4 regions of the Arthrobacter sp. B3I9 genome follow, and region 2 is predicted to be linked to each of the others. Evidence: riboswitches for the same ligand, from Rfam matches in the RefSeq annotation. Region 2 holds a riboswitch; each other region holds the start of a gene.
What was found. A riboswitch is a leader RNA that binds a small molecule or an ion and turns the genes downstream of it on or off. The one in region 2 is predicted to bind S-adenosylmethionine.
Positions count from the first base shown of each region.

Region 1: another riboswitch for S-adenosylmethionine. It lies ahead of QFZ65_RS00035 (ABC transporter substrate-binding protein); the one in region 2 lies ahead of QFZ65_RS19110 (AmiS/UreI transporter).
Region 3: another riboswitch for S-adenosylmethionine. It lies ahead of QFZ65_RS02750 (DUF1737 domain-containing protein); the one in region 2 lies ahead of QFZ65_RS19110 (AmiS/UreI transporter).
Region 4: another riboswitch for S-adenosylmethionine. It lies ahead of QFZ65_RS14905 (bifunctional o-acetylhomoserine/o-acetylserine sulfhydrylase); the one in region 2 lies ahead of QFZ65_RS19110 (AmiS/UreI transporter).

Region 1 covers NZ_JAUSYO010000001.1:1,171-6,117, reverse strand. The annotation lists gene QFZ65_RS00040 (ABC transporter permease) at 135-1,094, opposite strand; gene QFZ65_RS00035 (ABC transporter substrate-binding protein) at 1,101-2,765, opposite strand; SAM riboswitch class I at 2,860-2,949, opposite strand; gene QFZ65_RS00030 (lytic transglycosylase domain-containing protein) at 3,269-4,021, shown strand; gene QFZ65_RS00025 (hypothetical protein) at 4,073-4,273, opposite strand; gene QFZ65_RS00020 (DUF993 family protein) at 4,184-4,405, shown strand; gene QFZ65_RS00015 (sugar phosphate isomerase/epimerase) at 4,402-4,947, shown strand, end outside.
Region 2 covers NZ_JAUSYO010000001.1:2,607,756-2,612,702, reverse strand. The annotation lists gene QFZ65_RS12300 (hypothetical protein) at 188-892, opposite strand; gene QFZ65_RS12295 (acyl-CoA dehydrogenase family protein) at 927-1,430, opposite strand; gene QFZ65_RS12290 (hypothetical protein) at 1,489-1,692, opposite strand; partial or broken gene QFZ65_RS19115 (AmiS/UreI family transporter) at 1,788-1,922, opposite strand; partial or broken gene QFZ65_RS19110 (AmiS/UreI transporter) at 2,030-2,125, opposite strand; SAM riboswitch class IV at 2,165-2,278, opposite strand; gene QFZ65_RS12280 (hypothetical protein) at 2,384-2,770, opposite strand; gene QFZ65_RS12275 (Bcr/CflA family efflux MFS transporter) at 2,770-3,657, opposite strand; gene QFZ65_RS12270 (amidase family protein) at 3,762-4,076, opposite strand; gene QFZ65_RS12265 (hypothetical protein) at 4,073-4,690, opposite strand.
Region 3 covers NZ_JAUSYO010000001.1:565,739-570,685, reverse strand. The annotation lists gene QFZ65_RS02755 (ATP-grasp domain-containing protein) at 1-265, opposite strand, end outside; SAM riboswitch class IV at 1,076-1,192, shown strand; gene QFZ65_RS02750 (DUF1737 domain-containing protein) at 1,291-1,539, shown strand; gene QFZ65_RS02745 (rhodanese-like domain-containing protein) at 1,536-1,955, shown strand; gene QFZ65_RS02740 (O-succinylhomoserine sulfhydrylase) at 1,956-3,164, shown strand; gene QFZ65_RS02735 (glutamate--cysteine ligase) at 3,243-4,430, opposite strand; gene QFZ65_RS02730 (UDP-N-acetylglucosamine 1-carboxyvinyltransferase) at 4,580-4,947, opposite strand, start outside.
Region 4 covers NZ_JAUSYO010000001.1:3,198,351-3,203,297, forward strand. The annotation lists gene QFZ65_RS14900 (homoserine O-acetyltransferase) at 9-1,145, opposite strand; SAM riboswitch class IV at 1,156-1,271, opposite strand; gene QFZ65_RS14905 (bifunctional o-acetylhomoserine/o-acetylserine sulfhydrylase) at 1,397-2,713, opposite strand; SAM riboswitch class IV at 2,779-2,894, opposite strand; gene QFZ65_RS14910 (VOC family protein) at 3,097-3,735, shown strand; gene QFZ65_RS14915 (CPBP family intramembrane glutamic endopeptidase) at 3,835-4,584, opposite strand; gene QFZ65_RS14920 (Rho termination factor N-terminal domain-containing protein) at 4,686-4,947, opposite strand, start outside.

The DNA.
Region 1 (4,947 bases), 2.6 Mb from region 2:
AGAACGACGGCGCTGTTCCCGACGGCGCCGTCCCTGACGCCGTCGTCGTTCCCGGCACCGGGGGTGTGTGCTGCCGTCCCGGTTCCGGGATCTGTTCCTACTAGCTCGGTGCTCACAAGATTCTCCGTTCGGCCTTAAGCGGTCAGGGCTCGGGGCGAGCCGGCGGCACTGCTCTTCAGAATGCGGGGATCCAGCAGCGGATACAGCAGGTCGACGATCAGGTTCACCGCAACGAACGCCGAGGCCGTCAGCAGCACCAGGCCCTGGACAAGCGGCACATCCTGGACCGTGACGGCCTGGAGCACCACCGATCCCAGGCCGGACCGGGCGAAGACCGTCTCGGTGATGACCGAACCGGCCAGCAGGGTCCCCACCGTAATCCCGGCAATGGTCATGGCGGGGCCGGCCGCGTTCTTGAGCGCATGGCGGTAGAAGATCCACGCGGGGGAGGCGCCCTTGGCCCGCAGAACATCAATGAACGGCTGCTCGTAGACGTGCGTGATGCTCTTGAGCAGTACCTGCGCCATCGGGGCGGAAACATAGAGTGCCAGGACCAGGACGGGAACAGCCAGCGAGGCAAAGGACCCGTCAGGGAACAGGGACATCACGCCGAGCTGGATGGACAGCAGCTGCAGCAGCACCAGGCCGAGCCAGAACACCGGGACCGCCGCGAACAACGGCGGGAGGTTGGTGATGAGGCGCTTCAGCAGGTTGGAACGGGTCAGCACCGCGGCAGCCACGAGGGCCACAGCAAGGACGACGGCCGCCACGAACGCACTCGAGGCCAGAGCCAGCGTGGATCCCGCTACTGCTCCGATGCGCGTGGCCACGGACTGCCCCGAGGCCAGCGAGTACCCCACGTCGCCCCGGAGCAGCTGCCCGAGCTGGCTGAAGTATTGCACCAGCAGGGGCTGGTCATAGCCGTATTGGGCCTTCATGGCATCGACGGTTGCCTGATCCGCCGCCGCATCCGTCGAGAGGAAGATGGTGACCGGATCGCTGGGCAGGAGTTGCACCGCCAGGAAAACCAGCGTGTACGCCAGCCAGATGACGAGCAGCGCCTGCCCGAGGCGTCGCGCAACGTAGAGGCCCATGATCGGCTACTTGCTGTTCTTCCAGGCGCCCTGGAAGATCGGGGCGGTGCCGGAAGTGAAGTCGACATGCGCCTTGGCGTTGGCGCCGTAAACCTGGACTTCGTCCCAAAGAACCAGTGCCAGTGCCTGGTCCACCACCAGAGCACGCTGTTCGTCCGAGACCAGTTCTTTGTGCTTGGCGCTGCTGGTGGCGGCGCGTTCGGCGGCGAAGAGCGCATTGAGCTGCTGGTCGGCATTCAGCGTCTGGGTGTTCGTCGCCGGTCCGAAGACCGGGCCGAGGCCGCCGTACACGAACTGCCGCGTGCCGAAGAACTCCACGTTCGGATCCTTCATGGCCGTGGCCAGGAAGGTGTTGTCAGCCGCACGGTTGACCAGCTTCACGCCGATCTCCCGCCACTGCTGTTCGATCAGCTCGAAGGCAGGTTTGATGACAACCGAGTTGTTTGACGACGTGACGGTGACTTCGAGCTTCTGGCCGTCCTTGGCCCGGATGCCGTCGGCTCCGGGCACCCAGCCCGCTTCCTCCAGCAGGCTCTTGGACTTGTCCGGGTTGTAGGCCAGCTCCGCGGACAGGTCAACGAAGTCCGGTGCTTCACGGTTCAGGATGGAGCCGGCGAGCTCGTAGCTGTCGGAGAGCACGGTGTCCTTGAGCGACTGCCGGTCGATGCCGAGTTGCAGGGCCTGGCGGACCTTCGCGTCGGCCAGCTTGCCGTTGCCGATGCGCACCGCCGCCATGTTCGAGGTCAGGTCGATGCCCTTGGCCGGGAGGACCTGGTTGCCGCTGCCGGCCAGGGTTGTTTCATCCGCGGGCTGCAGGCCGCGAACCAGGTCAACCTGGCCCGTCTGCACGGCGCCGGCACGGTGAGCCACCTCCGGGAGGTACTTCACGACGACTTTATCCAGGTAGGCGGCCCCCTGGTTCGGAGCACCTTCCGGAGCCCAGGCGTAGTCTGCGCGCTTGGCCAGCACAACTTCCTCATCGGCCTTTTCGGATTCGAAAGCGAAGGGTCCCGAGCCCGAGATTTTCGCGATGGCTGACTGTCCGGCGTTGTCCAAGGTGAGGGTCTTCGGTGAAACGAGTCCCGCGGTGACGGAGGACGTGGCCCGCAGGAAGTTGGCGTCGGGGGAGGACAGGGTCACCTCCACCTGGTCGCCGCCGATGACCTGCGAGGACTTGTAGGCGGAGAAGTCCACGTTCGGCTGGATCTTGGCACTCTCGATGCCCTTCCCCAGCGCATCGAGGTTGGCCTGGACCGCGGCCGCGTCCAGGGGTGTTCCATCACTGAAGGTGACTCCCGGGCGGATCGTGAAAGTGAACTTTGTCTGGTCCTCGCTCGCCGTGAACTTGCTGGCGATCCAGGGGACGAGCTGGCCCTTCTCGGCGTCGAAGTACGTCAGCCGGTCCAGCACGCTGTTCAGCACGTTGGCCTTCTCGTAGAAGCGTGCTGCCTGGGTCTGGAAGTTGTTGATCGGCGTGACTTCCGCGAAAACGAACGTGCCGCCCTGGACCGGAGCGCCGTCCCGGGCGGATTGCCCCGCCGCTGCGCCGCCGGTGCTGCCGCCGCAGGCGCTCAGGGCCAGGGCCGCGGCACTCAACAGGGCCAGCACGGCCAAGGGCCGGCGCTTCGTCGCCGCCCGCGAAGGGGAAGTGCGCGTTTCGTTGGTATCCATCGGGATCCTCTCGGTCGTGACCAAGGGACTCCGAGACCGACCGCGTTCCCGGCGCAGGACTCAACGCGCACGGTGGAACGTGGGATCTCGGCAATCGCCATCGGTCCTGGCTTTAGCACCGTGCCCCGAAGGGTGGTTGCTACGGCGTCATCGAGCCAGGTCTCTCAGCCGATCTGGATGGTGGAAATTCGCTTTCGGGGAGCTTTCGCTCCCATCCGGCCGCTTCACGCCCGGACAGTGTCCACTTTCGTGCATAATCTTCGATTCACCAACAATGACGACACGTTCTGCAACAAACGAAGGAGAAGGTGCGTGCCGCCGTCGGACATTCCGGGCTGGGGGACCGGGCGCCTTTGCTTTATCCCCAGAAGCCACGGCAGAGTTGCATGCCTTCGCACCCGCGGCCATGATGTACGTTGGCCTCCCTTCGGAACAACTTAGGAATACGACGCATGCCCTGCATCCAGCGGATCAATATCGGCCACCGGGGTTGTGGGTAGCCCGTGCTCCGTCTGAAACGCCTGGCAGTGTTCACCGTGTTCGCATGCTGCGTCGTCACCGGGTTCTTGTTCTGGGCGCTTCCGTTGTCCGGCGCGCAGGCCCGCGGCGTTAAGCCCCCGCCGCCGCGGGCGGAAGCCAAACTGGTGGAGCTGCCGACTGGCACGACCTCTGCTGTGGAGATAACCCCGAGCGCGGACGCGCAGTGGATCATCCGGGCTGCGGCTCAGACCGGCATCCCGGCCCGCGCACTGCAGGCCTACGTGGCCGCTGCCGGAACGGCCAACAATTCCACTCCGGCCTGCGGGATCGGCTGGAATACGGTGGCGGCCATCGGCTTCGTCGAGTCCGGCCACGGAACGCACGGTGGGGGACACCTGACCGCCGCGGGGCAGGCGAGCGGGCCGATAATAGGCCCCAGCCTTGACGGCGATGGGTTCGCCGCGATCGCTGACACGGATGCAGGCGCCCTCGATGGTGACGCGCGGTGGGACCGGGCCGTGGGGCCCATGCAGTTCATCCCCTCCACGTGGCGGTATGCCGGGCGGGACGGGAACGGGGACGGCAAAGCCGACCCCTTCAACATTGACGACGCCGCGCTGAGTGCGGCCTCTTACCTATGCGCCCGCGGCCGCGACCTCACAACGGCCAGGGGCTGGACAGACGCCATCTACTCCTACAACCAGTCCGATTCGTACATCGACAAAGTACGCGGCCAGGCCACTTCCTACGCCGCGCAGGCTGGCGCTGCCGATTAAGCAAAGAGGAACCGCCGGCGCTTGCCGGCGGTTCCTCCTGGCGTAGCTCGCTCAGTCGGCGGCGTGTGTGGCTCCGAGCAGGTCACGCACCCTTGCGGCGATTTTGACGAACTCGGGGTTTTCCATGGTTTCCCCGTAGTCGCGGTTAGTCCCGAGCGGGACATCGAGCGTCTCGAGGATGCGGCCTGGACGCGGGCTCATGACGACGACCCGATTGGCGAGGAACACGGCTTCGGCTACCGAGTGGGTCACCAGGATCACCGTGGTGCCTGTTTCGCGCCAGATCCGATCGAACTGGCCGACCAGGCCGGACTGCTCCAGGACCCGGCCCTCGCCGCGTTCCGGATGTCCGATTTCCTTCGCATCAACGGAGTGGCACTATGAGCGACTTTTCCCGCCTATCCCTCAACAGCGCCACCACGAAGAAGTGGAGCCTGGCGGAGGCCGTGGAGGGTTGCGTCCGGGCCGGCATTCCCTCGATCGGGCCCTGGCGCGACATCGTCGCCGAGGCCGGGCTGGACAAATCCGCCCGGCTGATCCGGGAGGCCGGGTTGCGGGTGTCCTCGTTGTGCCGCGGCGGATTCCTCACCGCCGCGGACCCGGCCGGACAAGCTGCTGCCCTTGCTGACAACCGGGCCGCCATCCTGGAGGCGGTGGCACTGGGCACCACGGAGCTCTTCCTGGTGGTCGGAGGCCTGGCACCGGGGGAGAGGGACGTCGTCGCGGCACGCCAGCGTGTGGCTGACCGCCTGGAAGATCTTGTCCCCTTCGCCGTGGAGCACGGCGTCCGTCTTGTGCTGGAACCGCTGCACCCGATGTACTCGGCGGACCGTGCCCTGATTTCCACCCTCAAGCAAGCCCTGGATCTGGCCGCCCCCTACGATGCGCGCGCCGTGGGCGTCGCCGTCGACACCTTCCACGCCTGG
Region 2 (4,947 bases):
CCGCCTGTAACGGAGCGCTCGGGACCCAGGAAACGCGATCTGCACCGTCAGCGCCCAGACGGCAGTGCCCGCCTGAGGTTCGAAATTCCTCGCATGGCGCTGAGACCGGACGAACTCCGAGGCCCATCTGCGGGCATACTGGCCGTAAGCGCGGTTCGTATGCCCGCAGATGATCGGGCATTGCAGGTTATTTGGCGGTGTCCTCCTTGGAGCCGGCGCCGATGGACCAGACGCGCGGGGGAGTGGTGCCGTTGACGGCGTGGTCGCCCACGATGCGGGCCTTGAAGACCCACGGGTTGTGGCTGGCAGCAGTGCGGGCGTTGCGCCAGTGCCGGTCCAGGTTCTTCTTGGTGCTGGTGCCGGAGGCGGCGAGGGCGTCGAAGATGTCCGAGGTGGCACGGGTGGAGAGTTCGGTCAGGATGACCTGTGCCTGGGCGGTTTCGAGTTCGGCCAGGTCGTTGAGGCGTTCTTCTTCCTTGGCGTTGTCCAGGAAGGCGCCGTCGTAGGCTCCCTGCAGCGCGCGGGCGGCACGTTCGAGGGTGGCTTCGGCAGCGTAGGCGCGGGCGGAGACCTGGCCGACGACCTGGAGGATTTGCGGGTCGGCGGCGAAGGAGTCGGCGTTGCCGTGGGAGAAGATCCTGGTGCGGTTGCGGACCTCGGCGGCGATTTCCCGTTCGGCGGCCTTGATGCTTCCGGCCAGCACGGCCAGGAGTACGGCTTGGTAGAACGCTGTCTGGTACTTGAATCGGGTGTCGAAGTCGATGACGTTTTCGGCCTCGACCGCTGCGTCCGTGAACGTGCTGGTGCCGGAGCCTGTGGTGCGCTGGCCGAAGCCGTCCCAGTCGTCGGAGTGTGTGACCCCGGGCTGGTGGGCGTTGACGACGGCGATCACCTTGACGTCGTTATCGGTGCGCTGCGCGAAGGTGTCAATCCAGTCTGCGAAGATGCTGCCGGTAGTACTTGGTGCCGTTGATCCGGAAACCGCCGGTGGTGCTTTCCGGGTCCGGGCTGACCTTGGTGATGACGTCGCCGATTTTGACGGTGCCCACCTTGGTCCAGGAGTTGCCGGCGATCTCGCCCTTTACGAATCGTTCCAGCCACACGGCGCGCTGAGCGCCGGTGGAGACCAGGCGGTCCTCGACGAACGCGAAGTGGCCGCGCAGGGCCTGCGGAATGTTGGAATCGGCTGCGGCGAGTTCGGTGAGCAGGCGGAAGAGCTGGGGCAGGGAGGCGCCGGACCCGCCGTCGGACACGGGAACACGGAGGGCACCGAAGCCTGCCTGCGTGAGTTCCTTGATTTCGGCAAAGGGCAGCCGGTGGTCCTGTTCGCGCGCGCTGGCGCCTTCGGCAATCCTTGCGAAGATGGGACGGAACCGGTTGGCGAGGGTCTCGTAGTCGACCTGGTCGGTGGCGGCGGCTAGTGATGTCATGGGATTGCCTTTCGTGAACGCTGGGTGGGAATCAAATGCGCTGATCGTTGGAGAGCGTTTAAGCGGAGATGGGTTGGGCCGCTGCGGCTGGTACGGGGCTGGCAGGATTCCGTGGACCTCCGGACTTGCTGATGGCCAGGGCCGCAGTGAACAGGCCGGCGATGACGACGGCGGTGATGCCCGCCAGGAACCATCCCGCCGGCCACGCGCCGCTGAGCCCCAGCAGCGCCGGCGCCGTCGTCGTGATTTGTCCTGTGAGCACGGCCGCCCGGCCGGTGAATGCCGAGAGGGAGGACTTTCCCCGGCTAGAACAAAGAAGAACAGGGACAACAGGACCGCCCAGCTCAGCCACAGCACCGACAAGAAGGGGTCTTTTGCAATGTTGGCGGCAGAGTAGAAGACGGCGAGGAGAGCTACCAGGGCGCAGAACCAGCCGACCCCGGCCGACTCGAGGTTAAGCACGGCGTTGAGCCCGACGTAGAGGTACGTGATGCCGAAAAGGACGACGCCGGCAGCTCCCAGCAGCAGTTCACGGTCACCCCGGCGGCAGCAGCCAGGAGCACGGCCAGCACCAGCTGAAGGGTGCCGATGACGATGTTGAAAACGCCGCTGTCACGGGCCGGAATGCGGCCCAGAAGGCCGAGGGCGTTGATCAGGAGGGCAGCGCCGGAGAGGATCAGGCAGATATAAGACATGGGATTTTTCCGTCCACGAGGACGTCACGCTGAAGCGGGGCTCGATGCTTGCCGCAACGCTCTTGCGAAGCGGCCGGATCTTCACCTGGGGCACCCCACCACGAAGAGGGTTGCCGTCCAACAAGCCAGGGCTCAGTGCTGGAACTCATGATCTGTAACTAGGACACTATGGGCGCGGGTCGGGCGCCACAAGAAAGTTGACTCCGTATGAAGGGAGGCAGCGAAGGCGCTCAGCGTTTGCCGCGGGGGAAGAGTCCCCTAATCGTCGGCATTGACCCGCTGGTCATCATCGCGTTCCGCGTGTTCCGGCCAGCCACCCTTCCGGTACGCGGCAGTTCCCGCCGCAAGCACAGTCACCGCTAGGGCGCAGTTGCCGATCATAACGGCAACCATCGACAGTGCATTTCCGCCCAGAACCCCCACCAGGGGGCTGATGAGTCCGGCGACGCCGGACTGGAGGGCGCCAATAACTGCGGCCGCCGTACCCGCCATGTGGCCGTACTTCTGCAGGGCCAATATGGAGGCGTTGGCCGGAATCATGCCTTGGGCTGCAAGGACCAGCCACAGTCCGGCCAGCAGGCCGAACGGGCCGCCGGCACCCGTAACTACCACGACGAGCAGTACCAGGGCGAGGCCCAGCTGCACTAAGAGGGCTGTGCGCAGGAGGCGGGCCGGCGGGGATTTTCGAACCAGGGCGGCACTGAGCTGCGCCGACAGGACAAGCGCGGCGCCGCTGAGGGCGAAAACGAGGGCGAATTGCCGGGCGGTAAGGCCGTATTCGTTCTGGAAGACGAAGGGGGAACCACGACGTAACTCATGATCAGGGCCAGCCCAAGCCCGGGGATGACGGCCAGCGCCATAAAGTGCTTGTCCCGCAGCAGGGACCAGTAGGCTCCGGCAACATGCCTGGGGTGGCCCGGACGGCGCCGATCCTCCGGCAGCGTCTCCGGCATGAATTTCCAGACGATTGCCACCAGGACCATCCCGATAAGCGCCAGCGCATAGAAGACGGCGCGCCAGTTCCAGAGGCCAGAGATGGCCTGGCCTACGGTGGGGGCCAGGAGCGGTGCAACGCCGATGACCAGCATCAGCCGGGATAGCAACTGGGCGGCAGCGGAACCGACGAAGCGATCACGGATGACGGCGAGGGCCACCACGGCGGCCGCTGCGTTAAAGAAACCCTGCAGCACACGCAGCCCCGTCAGCGTTGCGATGTCCGGCGTAATGGAGCACAGCAATGAAATGACCACGTGCAGCGAAATGCCAACGACCAGCGGCAGCCGTCGTCCGAACCGATCAGAAAAGGGTCCGATGACAAGCTGACCGATGCCAGCACCGACGAGGGTTCCGGACAACGTCAACTGGACGGCGGTCTGGGTGGTTTGGAAAACGGCCTCCACGGCGGGCAAGGAGGGCAGGTACATGTCCGTGGTCAGGGCTGGAAGCGCGGCCAAGGCGCCAAGCATGAGGACGTACTTGAAGCTGCGGGGTGCCTGCCTGCTGGTGCCGTGGGAGTGGGACGGATCCGTCATGACGAAAGCTTAACTTCCGAGTGAAGGAGCGCAGGAGGTAGGTCCGAAATGTGGCTTACGCCATTCACCGGGTCCGACCTGAACACTCTGGATGGGTCCAGGGGCTAACAGGGTTCCTCGGTGCCGTGACGTCCGACGAGCTGTACTCCCACGGGCATCCCGTGCTCGTTTACTCCCGCCGGTTTGGACAGTGCCGGGCAGCCGAGCACGCTGAAGGGCCCAGTTAAGGCCAGCGCGATTTCCCATACGGTTTTCCGTCCCGCGGCGAAGCCTTCTCGCTGGCCGATGCGCGGGGCGGTGACGGGTGAGGTGGGGCAGAGCAGGATGTCGGCAGCACCGAAGGATCGGTCGAGGTCAGCCCACAAGCCGGCCATCGTCCGGATGAGTCGAGAGCTCCGGTGGATCTGCCCTGCCGTCACCCAGCCCGTCCTGAGGGCGGTGACAGGGCGACCTGAACGCGACTCTCTCCCGTCGGAAATTTGATGCGCAGGACCGGGTCCCGCGTGTCCGCCGGAACGGTGAAACTGACCTCACCGGACTTGCTTGAATCAGCCGGGACGAGGTCGTTGAGACCGGAATCGGGGGATACACTGACGCCGCCGGCGTTCAGCCTGAAGGTGGAGTCCCAGAAGTTTATGTCGTACATGCCGCGGTTGGTGCACCTGACTGAGAAAGCCAATGAGATCTTCCATGTGACGTCGGGACGGGCCTTCGCATCGAGAATCTCATATTCGACGTCGGCAGACCGGTACTTCCGCTCATCGGGAAGCGATACGGCCCACCCTGTACCGTTATCCGGCAGCGGTTCACCGGATGCTGACGCCGCCGGACTGTCCTGCTGCATCGGGCTGCTGGGTCGCGAAGGTCCTGTGCCGGTAGGTGGGCTGGATGCGGTGGCGGGCTTGGCGGCGTCGAATAGACCGAGCTGTCCCAGGCCGAGCAGAAGCCCGGTCACTGCAGTGATCACGGCCGCCACGGCTGTCAGAACGCCGGGCAACGTGGCCCACCAGTTGGTTGGTTTTTCATCTGCCATATCGGTTCCCCTGGGTCCCGTACCGAGGCCATGCCTAGTGATACTCCCAATACTCCGGCCGATAGGGGCCCACGCGCCAGATGGTCGTCGGCCGGCATCAAGCACAGGTAACGCGTCCCGGTCGAATGTTCTCCGGATGGATTCGTGGAAAGCCCGGAGAATGGCGAATCCGACCGAAGAACAAGGCGCCGGGCGGGTTTGGACTACAGGGACGGAAGCAGCTCAAAACGTCGACTGTCTGGCATTCGAAAAAATCG
Region 3 (4,947 bases), 2.0 Mb from region 2:
CGGCCCGGGCTGCCGAGAGGTGAATCAGTTCCTCGCTGGAGGTCGGAATGAGGAGATTGATGCCCTCGCGGACCACGAGGCGCCGCAGCACTGGAACCATTTCGGGGTCGGTCGCGGAGGGCACCCGCACCGCGTCGAAGCAGGCGCCAGCTGGCAGTTCACGGCTATCGGCTCCCAGGAAAGGTATGTCTCGGGACCTCAACTGCGCTGCGAGTGCACGGCCGGCAGGGCTGCCGGCGCCGGTGATCAGGACGCGGGGTTTCACGGTTTCTCCATTCAGTGCCGAGGCGATATGCAAAGCCCGGCACGCCCGAGTGACACTTCCTCAACCAGCTGCGGCCTTGCACCTTGAGGCCGCCATGCGCCGCGGCCTCTATTCACCAGTAAAAGCGAGCGGCCTATCACAACGCCCGAGTAGCGGATACTCGAAACTGTCCCCCGCGCGCATACTGTGGCGGCGCACGGTACGTGGATTCGGCCTGCGGCTACCCAGAGGAGGCTCACCGGCCCGGCCTGCAGGGGCGTCCCGCGTTGGTCTCACCGGAGGGGGGAGCATGTCCAACGGCTCCTGCGCAGGAATGAGCATGTCCGGCGTTGGCCTTGCTCGACGGAGAGCATGCCCACCGGCCCAGTGCAGCACTGGACATATCCCGCGGTGGCCTTGCTCGCGGGAGAGCATGTCCACCGGGCCCGCGAACGGACGGACATAATGCCCCTATGTCCACTGCTGCGGCCGGGAAGAGGGCATGTCCACCGGCCGAGTGCGGGAATGAGCATGTCCGGCGTTGGCCTTGCTCGCGGGAGAGCATGTCCACCGGGCCCGTGAACGGACGGACATGATGCCCCTATGTCCACTGCTGCAGCCGAGGAGAGGGCATGTCCACCGGCGAGGGGCGGCTGCCCCGCACCGGACAGCGGGCCGGGGCCGCGGGGCACCGGACAGCGGGCCGGGGCGTCGGGGGCCGGGGCGTCCGCGTCCGCGTTCGTTCCGGCACGCGGGTGGTGGTCGCACCGGTTACGGAACATGACGGCGACGGCGGTGCTCGCCCCTGGCGCAGGTGTTACGTTTTTGGGGAGTAATGAGAACCGGTGCCAAGCCCTGACTGGCCGGTCGGCAACCCTCCCTTTTTCGCGGCGGGGTGCCTCAGGTGACTACTCGGCATATCGACCATTCGAGCTGCAAGCGTGAGAAGAAGGAGTATCGTCGTGCCCGAGGCTTCTGCCCCAACTGTTCCAAACACAGCAACCGCGCCGTCCCCTGCCGTCCCCGGTGTTGCCCCGGACGAAAGGCTGGCCTACCGCCTCTTCACCGGTCCCGACGACCGCTCCTTCTGCGAGCGCGTTTCCGCGGCGCTGGCAGAGGGTTACGTTTTGCACGGCAGCCCGTCGGCGACGTTCAACGGCAGCACAGTGATCGTGGCACAGGCCGTTGTGTTGCCCGCCGCCATTGCGAGGGCCGGCGCCGCCGTCGCGGACGCTGTGGAAGGCCTGGAAATAGACGGTTTCGGCTACGAAGAGACAACCGAGGGACTCTCATGAGCTACGCCGGAGACCTCAGCCCACAGGAGGCCTGGGCAAAGCTCGAGGCCGGGGCCGTCCTCGTCGATGTCCGCACGCAGTCCGAGTGGACCTATGTCGGCGTCCCTGACACCGCGTCCGCAAACGACCGGCACAACGATCCGCTGTTCATACAGTGGAACCTGGCGGGGGGCATCCCCAACTCGAAGTTCGTGGAGCAGCTGAAAGAACAGGCCCCCAATGCTGCCGGGACGGAATACCTGTTCCTGTGCCGTTCCGGCGTCCGCTCCGTCGCCGCCGCCCGCGCCGCGTCGGAGGCCGGCTTCGTCGCCTACAACGTCCTGGAGGGCTTCGAGGGCGTACCGGACCAATATGGTGAACGGAGCGTCAACGGCTGGAAGAACCGCGGCCTTCCCACCAGGCTTGGAAAGATCTAAGTGGGCTTCAATCCTGACGCCGCAGACTGGAGTGCCGAAACCCAGGCGGTCCGAGGGGGTCTCGACCGCACCGGCTTCCAGGAAACCACCGAGCCGGTTTTCCTCAGCTCCGGCTTCGTCTACGAATCCGCCGCCGCCGCGGAACGCGCCTTCACGGGTGAGGACGACAGGTTCGTTTACTCCCGGTACGGCAACCCGTCGGTGGCCACTTTCCAGGAACGGCTCCGGCTGCTGGAGGGCACCGAGGCATGCTTTGCGACGGCGTCCGGCATGTCCGCGGTCTTCACCGCACTCGGCGCCCTGCTTGGCGCCGGCGACCGCGTGGTTGCAGCCCGCTCGCTGTTCGGCTCCTGCTTCGTGATCCTCAACGACGTCCTGCCCCGCTGGGGCGTGGAGACGGTCTTCGTGGACGGGCCGGATCTGGAGCAATGGCGCCTGGCGTTGGCCGAGCCGACGACGGCGGTCTTCTTCGAGTCGCCGTCGAACCCGATGCAGGAAATCGTGGACATCGCCGCCGTGAGCGCATTGGCACACGCCGCCGGCGCTACGGTCGTCGTCGACAACGTCTTCGCCACCCCGCTGTTGCAGCGCTGCGGAGACCTGGGGGCCGACGTCGTGGTCTACTCCGGCACGAAGCACATCGACGGCCAGGGCAGAGTGCTCGGCGGGGCAATCCTGGGCACCAGGGAATTCATCGAGGGCCCGGTCAAGCAGCTGATGCGCCACACCGGTCCGGCGCTTTCGGCGTTCAACGCCTGGGTGCTCACGAAGGGCCTGGAGACAATGGCCCTGAGGGTGAACCATTCCTCCGCATCGGCCCTGCGGCTGGCCGAGTGGCTCGAGGAGCAGGCGGCGGTCAACTGGGTGAAGTATCCGCTGCTGCCATCGCACCCGCAGTACGAGCTGGCGGCGAAGCAAATGAAGTCGGGCGGCACCGTACTGACGCTGGAGCTGTCACCTTCCCCCGGACGCTCCGCGAAAGAGGCAGCCTTCGCGCTTTTGGATGCGCTGCGGATCATCGACATCTCCAATAACCTGGGGGATGCCAAATCACTGATTACCCATCCCGCGACGACGACGCACCGCGCCATGGGGCCGGAGGGCCGCGCGGCGATCGGCCTCAGCGACGGGGTGGTGCGGCTTTCCGTGGGCCTGGAAGACGTTGACGATCTGATCCGCGACCTCGGCCAGGCGCTCAAGCAGGTCTAAGGCGGCGTCCTGCCGCGAGGCACACTTCGCGGCAGGATGTCCGTGAGGCACTGACGCGAACTGTCATCTCGGCAGCGGCTACCGGCTCAGGCCCGGTGGACCCGCCGCAGCGGCCTGGTCCGCGCGTCGCGAGGGGTCCGCGCCCTGGGTGGTCACCTCGACCCCGCGGGCGACGACGGCCAGCAGTCCGCCGTGCGGGAACGGCTGGCGCTGCAGCTGGGAACCGGTGCCCTCCGCGAGGATTCGGGCGATTCCGTCGCGCACCAGCTCCAGTTCGTCCTGCTCCGCGAGCACCGGGGCCAGATAGTCCACGAGTGCCCGGACCACCCGGGCCGCCGGGGTGGGCAGGAACGTTCCGAAGTCCAGCAGCTCGCCGCGGACCCCACAGTTGCTGGCCTGCCACGCGGCCATCCGCAGCAGCAAGGTGGGCACCGGGGCCGGTTCCACGCCGTCGGCCCACTCCCGGCTGGCGGACTCCACAAGGGCACGTACCAGCACAGCGATCAAGGCCGCGTCCTCGGCGCGGAGGCAGACGTCGGCGACCCGGACCTCAACGGTGGGGTGGTGCCGGCAGAGCCGCGCGTCGAAGTAGATCATCCCTTCGTCCAGGAGCACACCGCTTTCCACCAGCCGGGTCACAACCCGGCGGTAAACGGGCAGGCTGCCGAAGATCATCGCCGGGCCCGAGCCCGGCCAGCGGTTCCAGGCCTGGGTGCGGTAGCTTTCAAACCCGGTCTCCGCACCGTTCCAGTACGGGGAGTTGGCGCTGAGGGCTATCAGCACGGCCAGCTTGTCGCGGATCCGGTCCAGCACCGCCACGCCCTCCTCCGCGGAGTGCACGAACGTGTGGACGTGGAAGCCGCAGGTGAGCTGGTTACGGACTGTGAGGCCGAATCGCTCCTGCATGGTCACATAACGGGGCGAGGGCGTGGTGTGCGTCGCGGAGCCGCGGGGCGAGGTGGCCAAGGCCGCGACCCGGGCGCCGTGCGCATGGGCGGCCTGGTCGGCCAGGGTCCGGCCCTGTCGGAGCTGCCGGAGCAGCCCGTTGTAGTCCAAACACGGCGGCGTCTGGGTTTCGATCTGCTCCAGCTTGAGTTCGAAGCTGAAACCGGCGTCCTCGTGGACCGGCCGCTGCGCTGCGACTACGCGCCCGGTCTCCGGCGCCGGCGGTACCAGGCTGGGCAGTATCACGTCAGCCAGCGCCAGCGGCATCCCCGTTTCAGGGTCCACGATCAAGAGCTCTTCCTCGACACCGAAGGTGCGCATGCATCCATTGTGCGACAGGATTCGCGGAAACGCCCTACCCCCTTCCCGGCTCCGCGACGCGGCCGCGGGGCGGAGCCGGAAGGGCGCGGGGCGGAGCCGGAAAGGGCGCCGTAGGGGGCGCCGGGAACCCTGTCCGGCCCGGAACCAGCTCAGTCCTGGAAGTACTCGATTTTCGCGCCGATGGTGTTGAGCCGCTCGGCCAGATCCTCGTAACCGCGCTCGATCACGTAGATGTTCCGCAGTTCGGAGACACCACGGGCAGCGAGCATCGCCAGCAGCAGGCAGGCAGCGGGGCGGAGCGCCGGCGGGCAGCCCACTTCCGCCGCACGCCACCTGGTGGGGCCGTTGACATAGATCCGGTGCGGGTCCAGCAACTGCACCTGGGCGCCGAGCTTGTTTAGTTCCGTGAGGTAGATGGCCCGGTTCTCGTAAACCCAGTCGTGGATCATGGTCTGGCCATGGGCGTTGGCGGCGATGACCGCAAAGAACGGCAGATTGTCGATGTTCAGCCCGGGGA
Region 4 (4,947 bases), 590 kb from region 2:
GCCGGCAATCAGCCGAAAAAGATGTCCCGCAGGTGCCCGCCCAGCTGGCCGATCTCGGTGAGGAATCCGTCGTGGCCGATCGGTGCCTCGATCATGCGCACCGGAACGGTTCCCGGCAGTGCCGCTGCGAGGGCAAAGGACTGGGCCGGGAAGTACAACCGGTCCGAGTCCACCGCGGCCACCAGGAACTCGGCCGTGGCCGAGGCCAGGGCCTCCTCGAGGGTGGCACCCCTGCCCCGGCTGACGTCGTGGCTCATGAGCGCCTCGGTGATGGCGATATAGCTGTTCGCATCAAAGCGCCGGACCAGCTTGTTCCCCTGGTAGTCCAGGTAGCTTTCCACCTGGTAGCGGCCCCGGCCGGCCAGCGACCCGGCAATCAGCGGGGTCTCGGACGCCTGCGGAGTCCGGCCGAAGCGTCCGTCCAGCTCCGCGGCGGACCGGTAGGTGATGTGCGCGATGCGCCGCGCCAGGGCAAGGCCTGCCTCGGGTCCGGGGCCGCCGTAGTAATCCCCGCCGTTGAAGCCGGGATCCTGGCGGATGGCGAGCGTCTGGGCCTGGGCAAAAGCAATCTGCTCGGCCGTGCTGCTGGCGCCGATGGAAATAACGGCGCAGCGCCGTACGCGCTCCGGATAGGTCACGGCCCACTCCAGCGCGCGCGCCCCGCCCAGGGATCCGCCCACGACGGCGTACCAGCTGCTGATGCCGAGGGCGTCCGCCAGCCGGGCCTCGGCCGCCGTCGTGTCCCGCAGGGTCACGAGCGGGAAGCGGGAGCCCCAGGGCTTTCCGTCCGGAGCGGGCGTGGAGGGTCCGGTGGAACCGTAGCAGCCGCCGAGGATATTGATGGAGACCACAAAGTACCGCTCGGTGTCCACGGGCGCGCCGGGGCCCGCAAGCTGTTCCCACCAGCCCGGCTCCCCGCTGGCGCCGCGGGTGACGTGCGTGTCGCCGGTCAGCGCATGCTCGATCAGGACCGCGTTGGAGCGGTCCGCGTTGAGGGTTCCCCACGTCTCGTAGGCGAGGGTGACGTCGGGCAGCCGGGAGCCGGATTCAAGCTCCAGGTCACTGATGCGGATGTACTGGACCGTCCCGTCGGGAACGGTGGTGGTGCTAACGGGTGCACCCGTACGGGCGGCGGCAATTGTCATTGGGGACCTCACTTCGCGCTTGCCCGCCGTCGGCAGACCGGCAGGCCAGGTCTTCACCCGGGGCACCCCGCCGCAAAAGGAGGGTTGCCGGCCAGCAAGCCGGGGCTGGCGCTGGCACTCATGACCTGTGTCGAGTTTACGAAAGGTGGCGCGCCTGTGGCCAAGAATGTGACGGTTATGTGACTACCCGCCGTTCCGGTGCCCGGTATTGGACCCGGGCACCGGAACGGCCCCGGGCACCGGAATACGGGTCAGTCGGCCTTGGCCGCGCGGAAGCCGGCATCAAGGTCCGCGAGGATGTCGTCGATGTGCTCCAGTCCGACCGAAAGCCGCACAAGGCCCGGATGGACGCCGGCGACCGTCTGCTGTTCCGGCGACAGCTGGCTGTGCGTGGTCGACGCCGGGTGGATGACCAGCGAGCGCACGTCCCCGATGTTCGCCACGTGGGAGTGCAGCTCCAGGGCATCGACGAAGCGCTTGCCGGCCTCCGCTCCCCCGGCGACCACGAACGACACCACGGCGCCGGTGCCCTTGGGTCCGTACTGGCGGCCGCGCTCATACCAGGGGCTGGACGGCAGCCCCGCGTAGGCGACCGATTCGACGTCGGCCCGGGCCTCAAGCCATTCGGCGACCTTGGTGGCATTGGCGACGTGGCGCTCCATCCGCAGGCTCAAGGTCTCGATGCCCTGGGCGATCAGGAAGGCGTTGAACGGGGAGACGGCCGAGCCCAGGTCGCGCAGCAGCTGGACGCGCGCCTTGAGGATGTAGGACAGGTTCGCGCCGAGGGCACCGTCCTTGCCGAGGTCCCGCGCGTAGACGATGCCGTTGTAGGTGGGGTCCGGGATGTTGAAGCCGGGAAAGCGCTCAGGCTCTGCTCCGAAGTCGAAGTTGCCGGAGTCGACGATCACGCCCGCGATGGCGGCGCCGTGGCCGCCAAGGTACTTGGTGGCCGAGTGCACCACGATGTCCGCCCCCCACTCGATCGGCCGGATCAGGTAGGGGGTGGCAAGGGTGTTGTCCACGATCAGCGGGACGCCGGCCGCGTGCGCCACCGCGGATATGCCCCCGATGTCCAGGACGTCCTGGCGCGGGTTGGACACCACCTCGCCGAAGAAGAGCTTGGTGTTGGGCCGGACGGCGCCGCGCCACTGCTCCAGATCGTCGGGGTCCTGCACGAACGTCACCGAGATCCCGAACTTCTTCAGGGTATGGGCCAGCAGGTTGTAGGTGCCGCCGTACAGGCTGGGGCTGGCGACGATATGGTCGCCGGCCTCCGCGATGTTGAGGATGGCGAACGTCTCCGCGGCCTGGCCGGAGCTGAGCAACAGCGCCGCGAGTCCGCCTTCCAGGCTCGCCACGCGCTGCTCCACCGCGTCCTGCGTGGGATTGCCGATCCGGGTGTAGATCGGCGCTATCTCCGCCAGCGCGAAGCGGTTGGCTGCGCTTTCGGCGCTGGGGAACACGAAGGACGTCGTCTGGTAGATAGGGAGGGAACGGGCGCCGGTGGCGCCGTCCGGCTGCTGGCCGGCGTGGATCTGGCGGGTTTCAAAGGACCAGGCGTTGGACATCGGGATGCTCCTAGGGGACCGGGGCACGCACCGCCCCTGCAGCCGTCGGCCCGGGGTCGGCGCAGGCGCCGCGCTTGCCGGCCGGCGGACGCCGGACGGCCAGGTCTTCACCCGGGGCACCCCACCGCGAAACGAGGGTTGCCGGCCAGCAAGCCGGGGCTGTGCGCTGGCACTCATGACCTGGCTTCAGTGTAGGAACGGTTAGCGGGCCCTGGATAGGTTTATGACGAAGATGAAGTCCGCACTCCGGCCCTGGCCCGGGGGGTACCGCAACGCGCCCCGCCGGGGCTCCGCGGAGCTTCCCGTCGCCCGTAAAACGGCGCCCCGCGGCGGTAAGGGTTACCTAAGCTGAGAGCACCATCACAAAGTGCCAAGATGAGGGCATGCGCATGGATCACGTCTCTTACGCCTGTGAACAGGATGGCCTCGCTGCCACCACCGAACGTATCGCGTCCGCCCTCGGCGTTGAAGCCGTGAAGGGCGGAGTACACCCCCGTTTCGGAACCCGGAACATGATTATCCCGCTCGCTGGACACAAGTACCTGGAGGTCGTGGAGGTCCTGGACCACCCCGCCTCGGACAAGGCGCCCTTCGGCCAAGCCGTCCGGGCCCGGTCCGCGGCCGGCGGCGGCTGGATGGGCTGGTGCGTCGAGGTTGACGACCTGGCACCCTTCGAGGAACGCCTGGGCCGCTCTGCCGTCAACGGGAACCGGAAGTTCCCGGACGGCCGCGAGCTTGTCTGGAAGCAGATCGGCATCCTGGGCCTCATCGCCGATCCGCAGGTGCCGTACATGCTCAAGTGGGAGGGCGATCCGGAACTTCACCCCTCCAACGCCTACCCCAGCGAGGTCAAGATGACGGCACTGACCATTGCCGGTTCCGCAGACCGCGTGACCGAGTGGCTGGGTGAACCGGTGGAGGAACCGCTGGAGGATGTCGCCGTCAATTGGATGGCTCCGCACGGCACGCCGGGCATCCTTTCCGTTACGTTCGAGACTGCCTCCGGGGCCGTCACCATCTAGGCCTCGCCGCCCACCGCACTTCGGCCGCCAGCAAGGGGCGCCAACGATGTCGCCCCTTGCTGGCGGCCGAGATCCTTTAACCCGCCGGAGTCTGACGGCTCAGCCCAGGCCGATGGACTTGCCGAACAGGCTGAAGCCGACGAACGCCACCGTGTCCAGCAGGGCGTGGGCTATGACGAGCGGCATCACGCGGCGGGTGCGGGTATAGACGAGGGCGAACACCACGCCCATCAGCGCATTGCCGATGAACGGGCCAAAGCCCTGGTAGAGGTGGTAGCTGCCGCGGAGCATTGAGCTCGCGAAGATCGCCAGCGGCATGCTCCAGCCGAGCTTGCCGAGCCGGTCCAGCAGGTAGCCCACCACAATGACCTCCTCGACGATGCCGTGCCGGACCGCGGAGAGGATCAGCACCGGCACCGTCCACCAGTAGGAGTCCAACGCGCTCGGAATGATCGCCGTCGTGATGCCCAGCGCCCGGCCCGCGGCGTAGAGGCCCAGCGAGGGGATTCCGATCAGCGCCGCCAGGCCCAGTCCCTGCAGCAGGTCGTTCCCCGGCCGGGCGAAGTTGAAGCCCAGCTTGCCGAACGCCGTGGCGCGGTGCTCGGCGAGGAAGTAGATCACCAGGACCACCGGCACCAGCGCGAAGATGATGTCCAGCAGCTGGTAGGTCAGATCGAAGTACTCGCGTGTGCTTTGCGAGCGGTTCAGCGTGGAGGTCCCCTGCGCGAGCGGCGCTTTGGTCATCTTGACCAGCAGCTGGACCACCGAGTAGACGGCCGACTGCCCCAGTGACAGACCCAGGACAATCCAGACTTCGAGCCGCAGGCGGCGGCGGGAGGGAACCAACATGCTTCTATCTTGCCTGCCGATGCCGGGACTTCACTGCACGTGCCTGTGCACGCGCCTGTGCCCGGGCAGCATCCCTGGCGCGCAGGGGCGGCCCGATGATGTCAGCCGTCCTCCCGCTCAGGGTTCTCGAGGCGGAAGAAGTTGGACTGCTGCCCGTCGCTTCGCTGTTCCTGGTAAATAAAGTTCAGCCCGCGGTCGTCAAACGTCTTGAACCATTCCTCCCAGCTCACCTGCCGGAGGTTGGCGTCGTTGCCGCCAAAGTCGATCCTGAGAACGCCTAGGTGGTCACCGTGTTCGGTGCCCTCCACGGTGGCCGGAACGCCGTCCCGGTCCTCTGCCCACCGCCGGATGACTTCGTGGTGG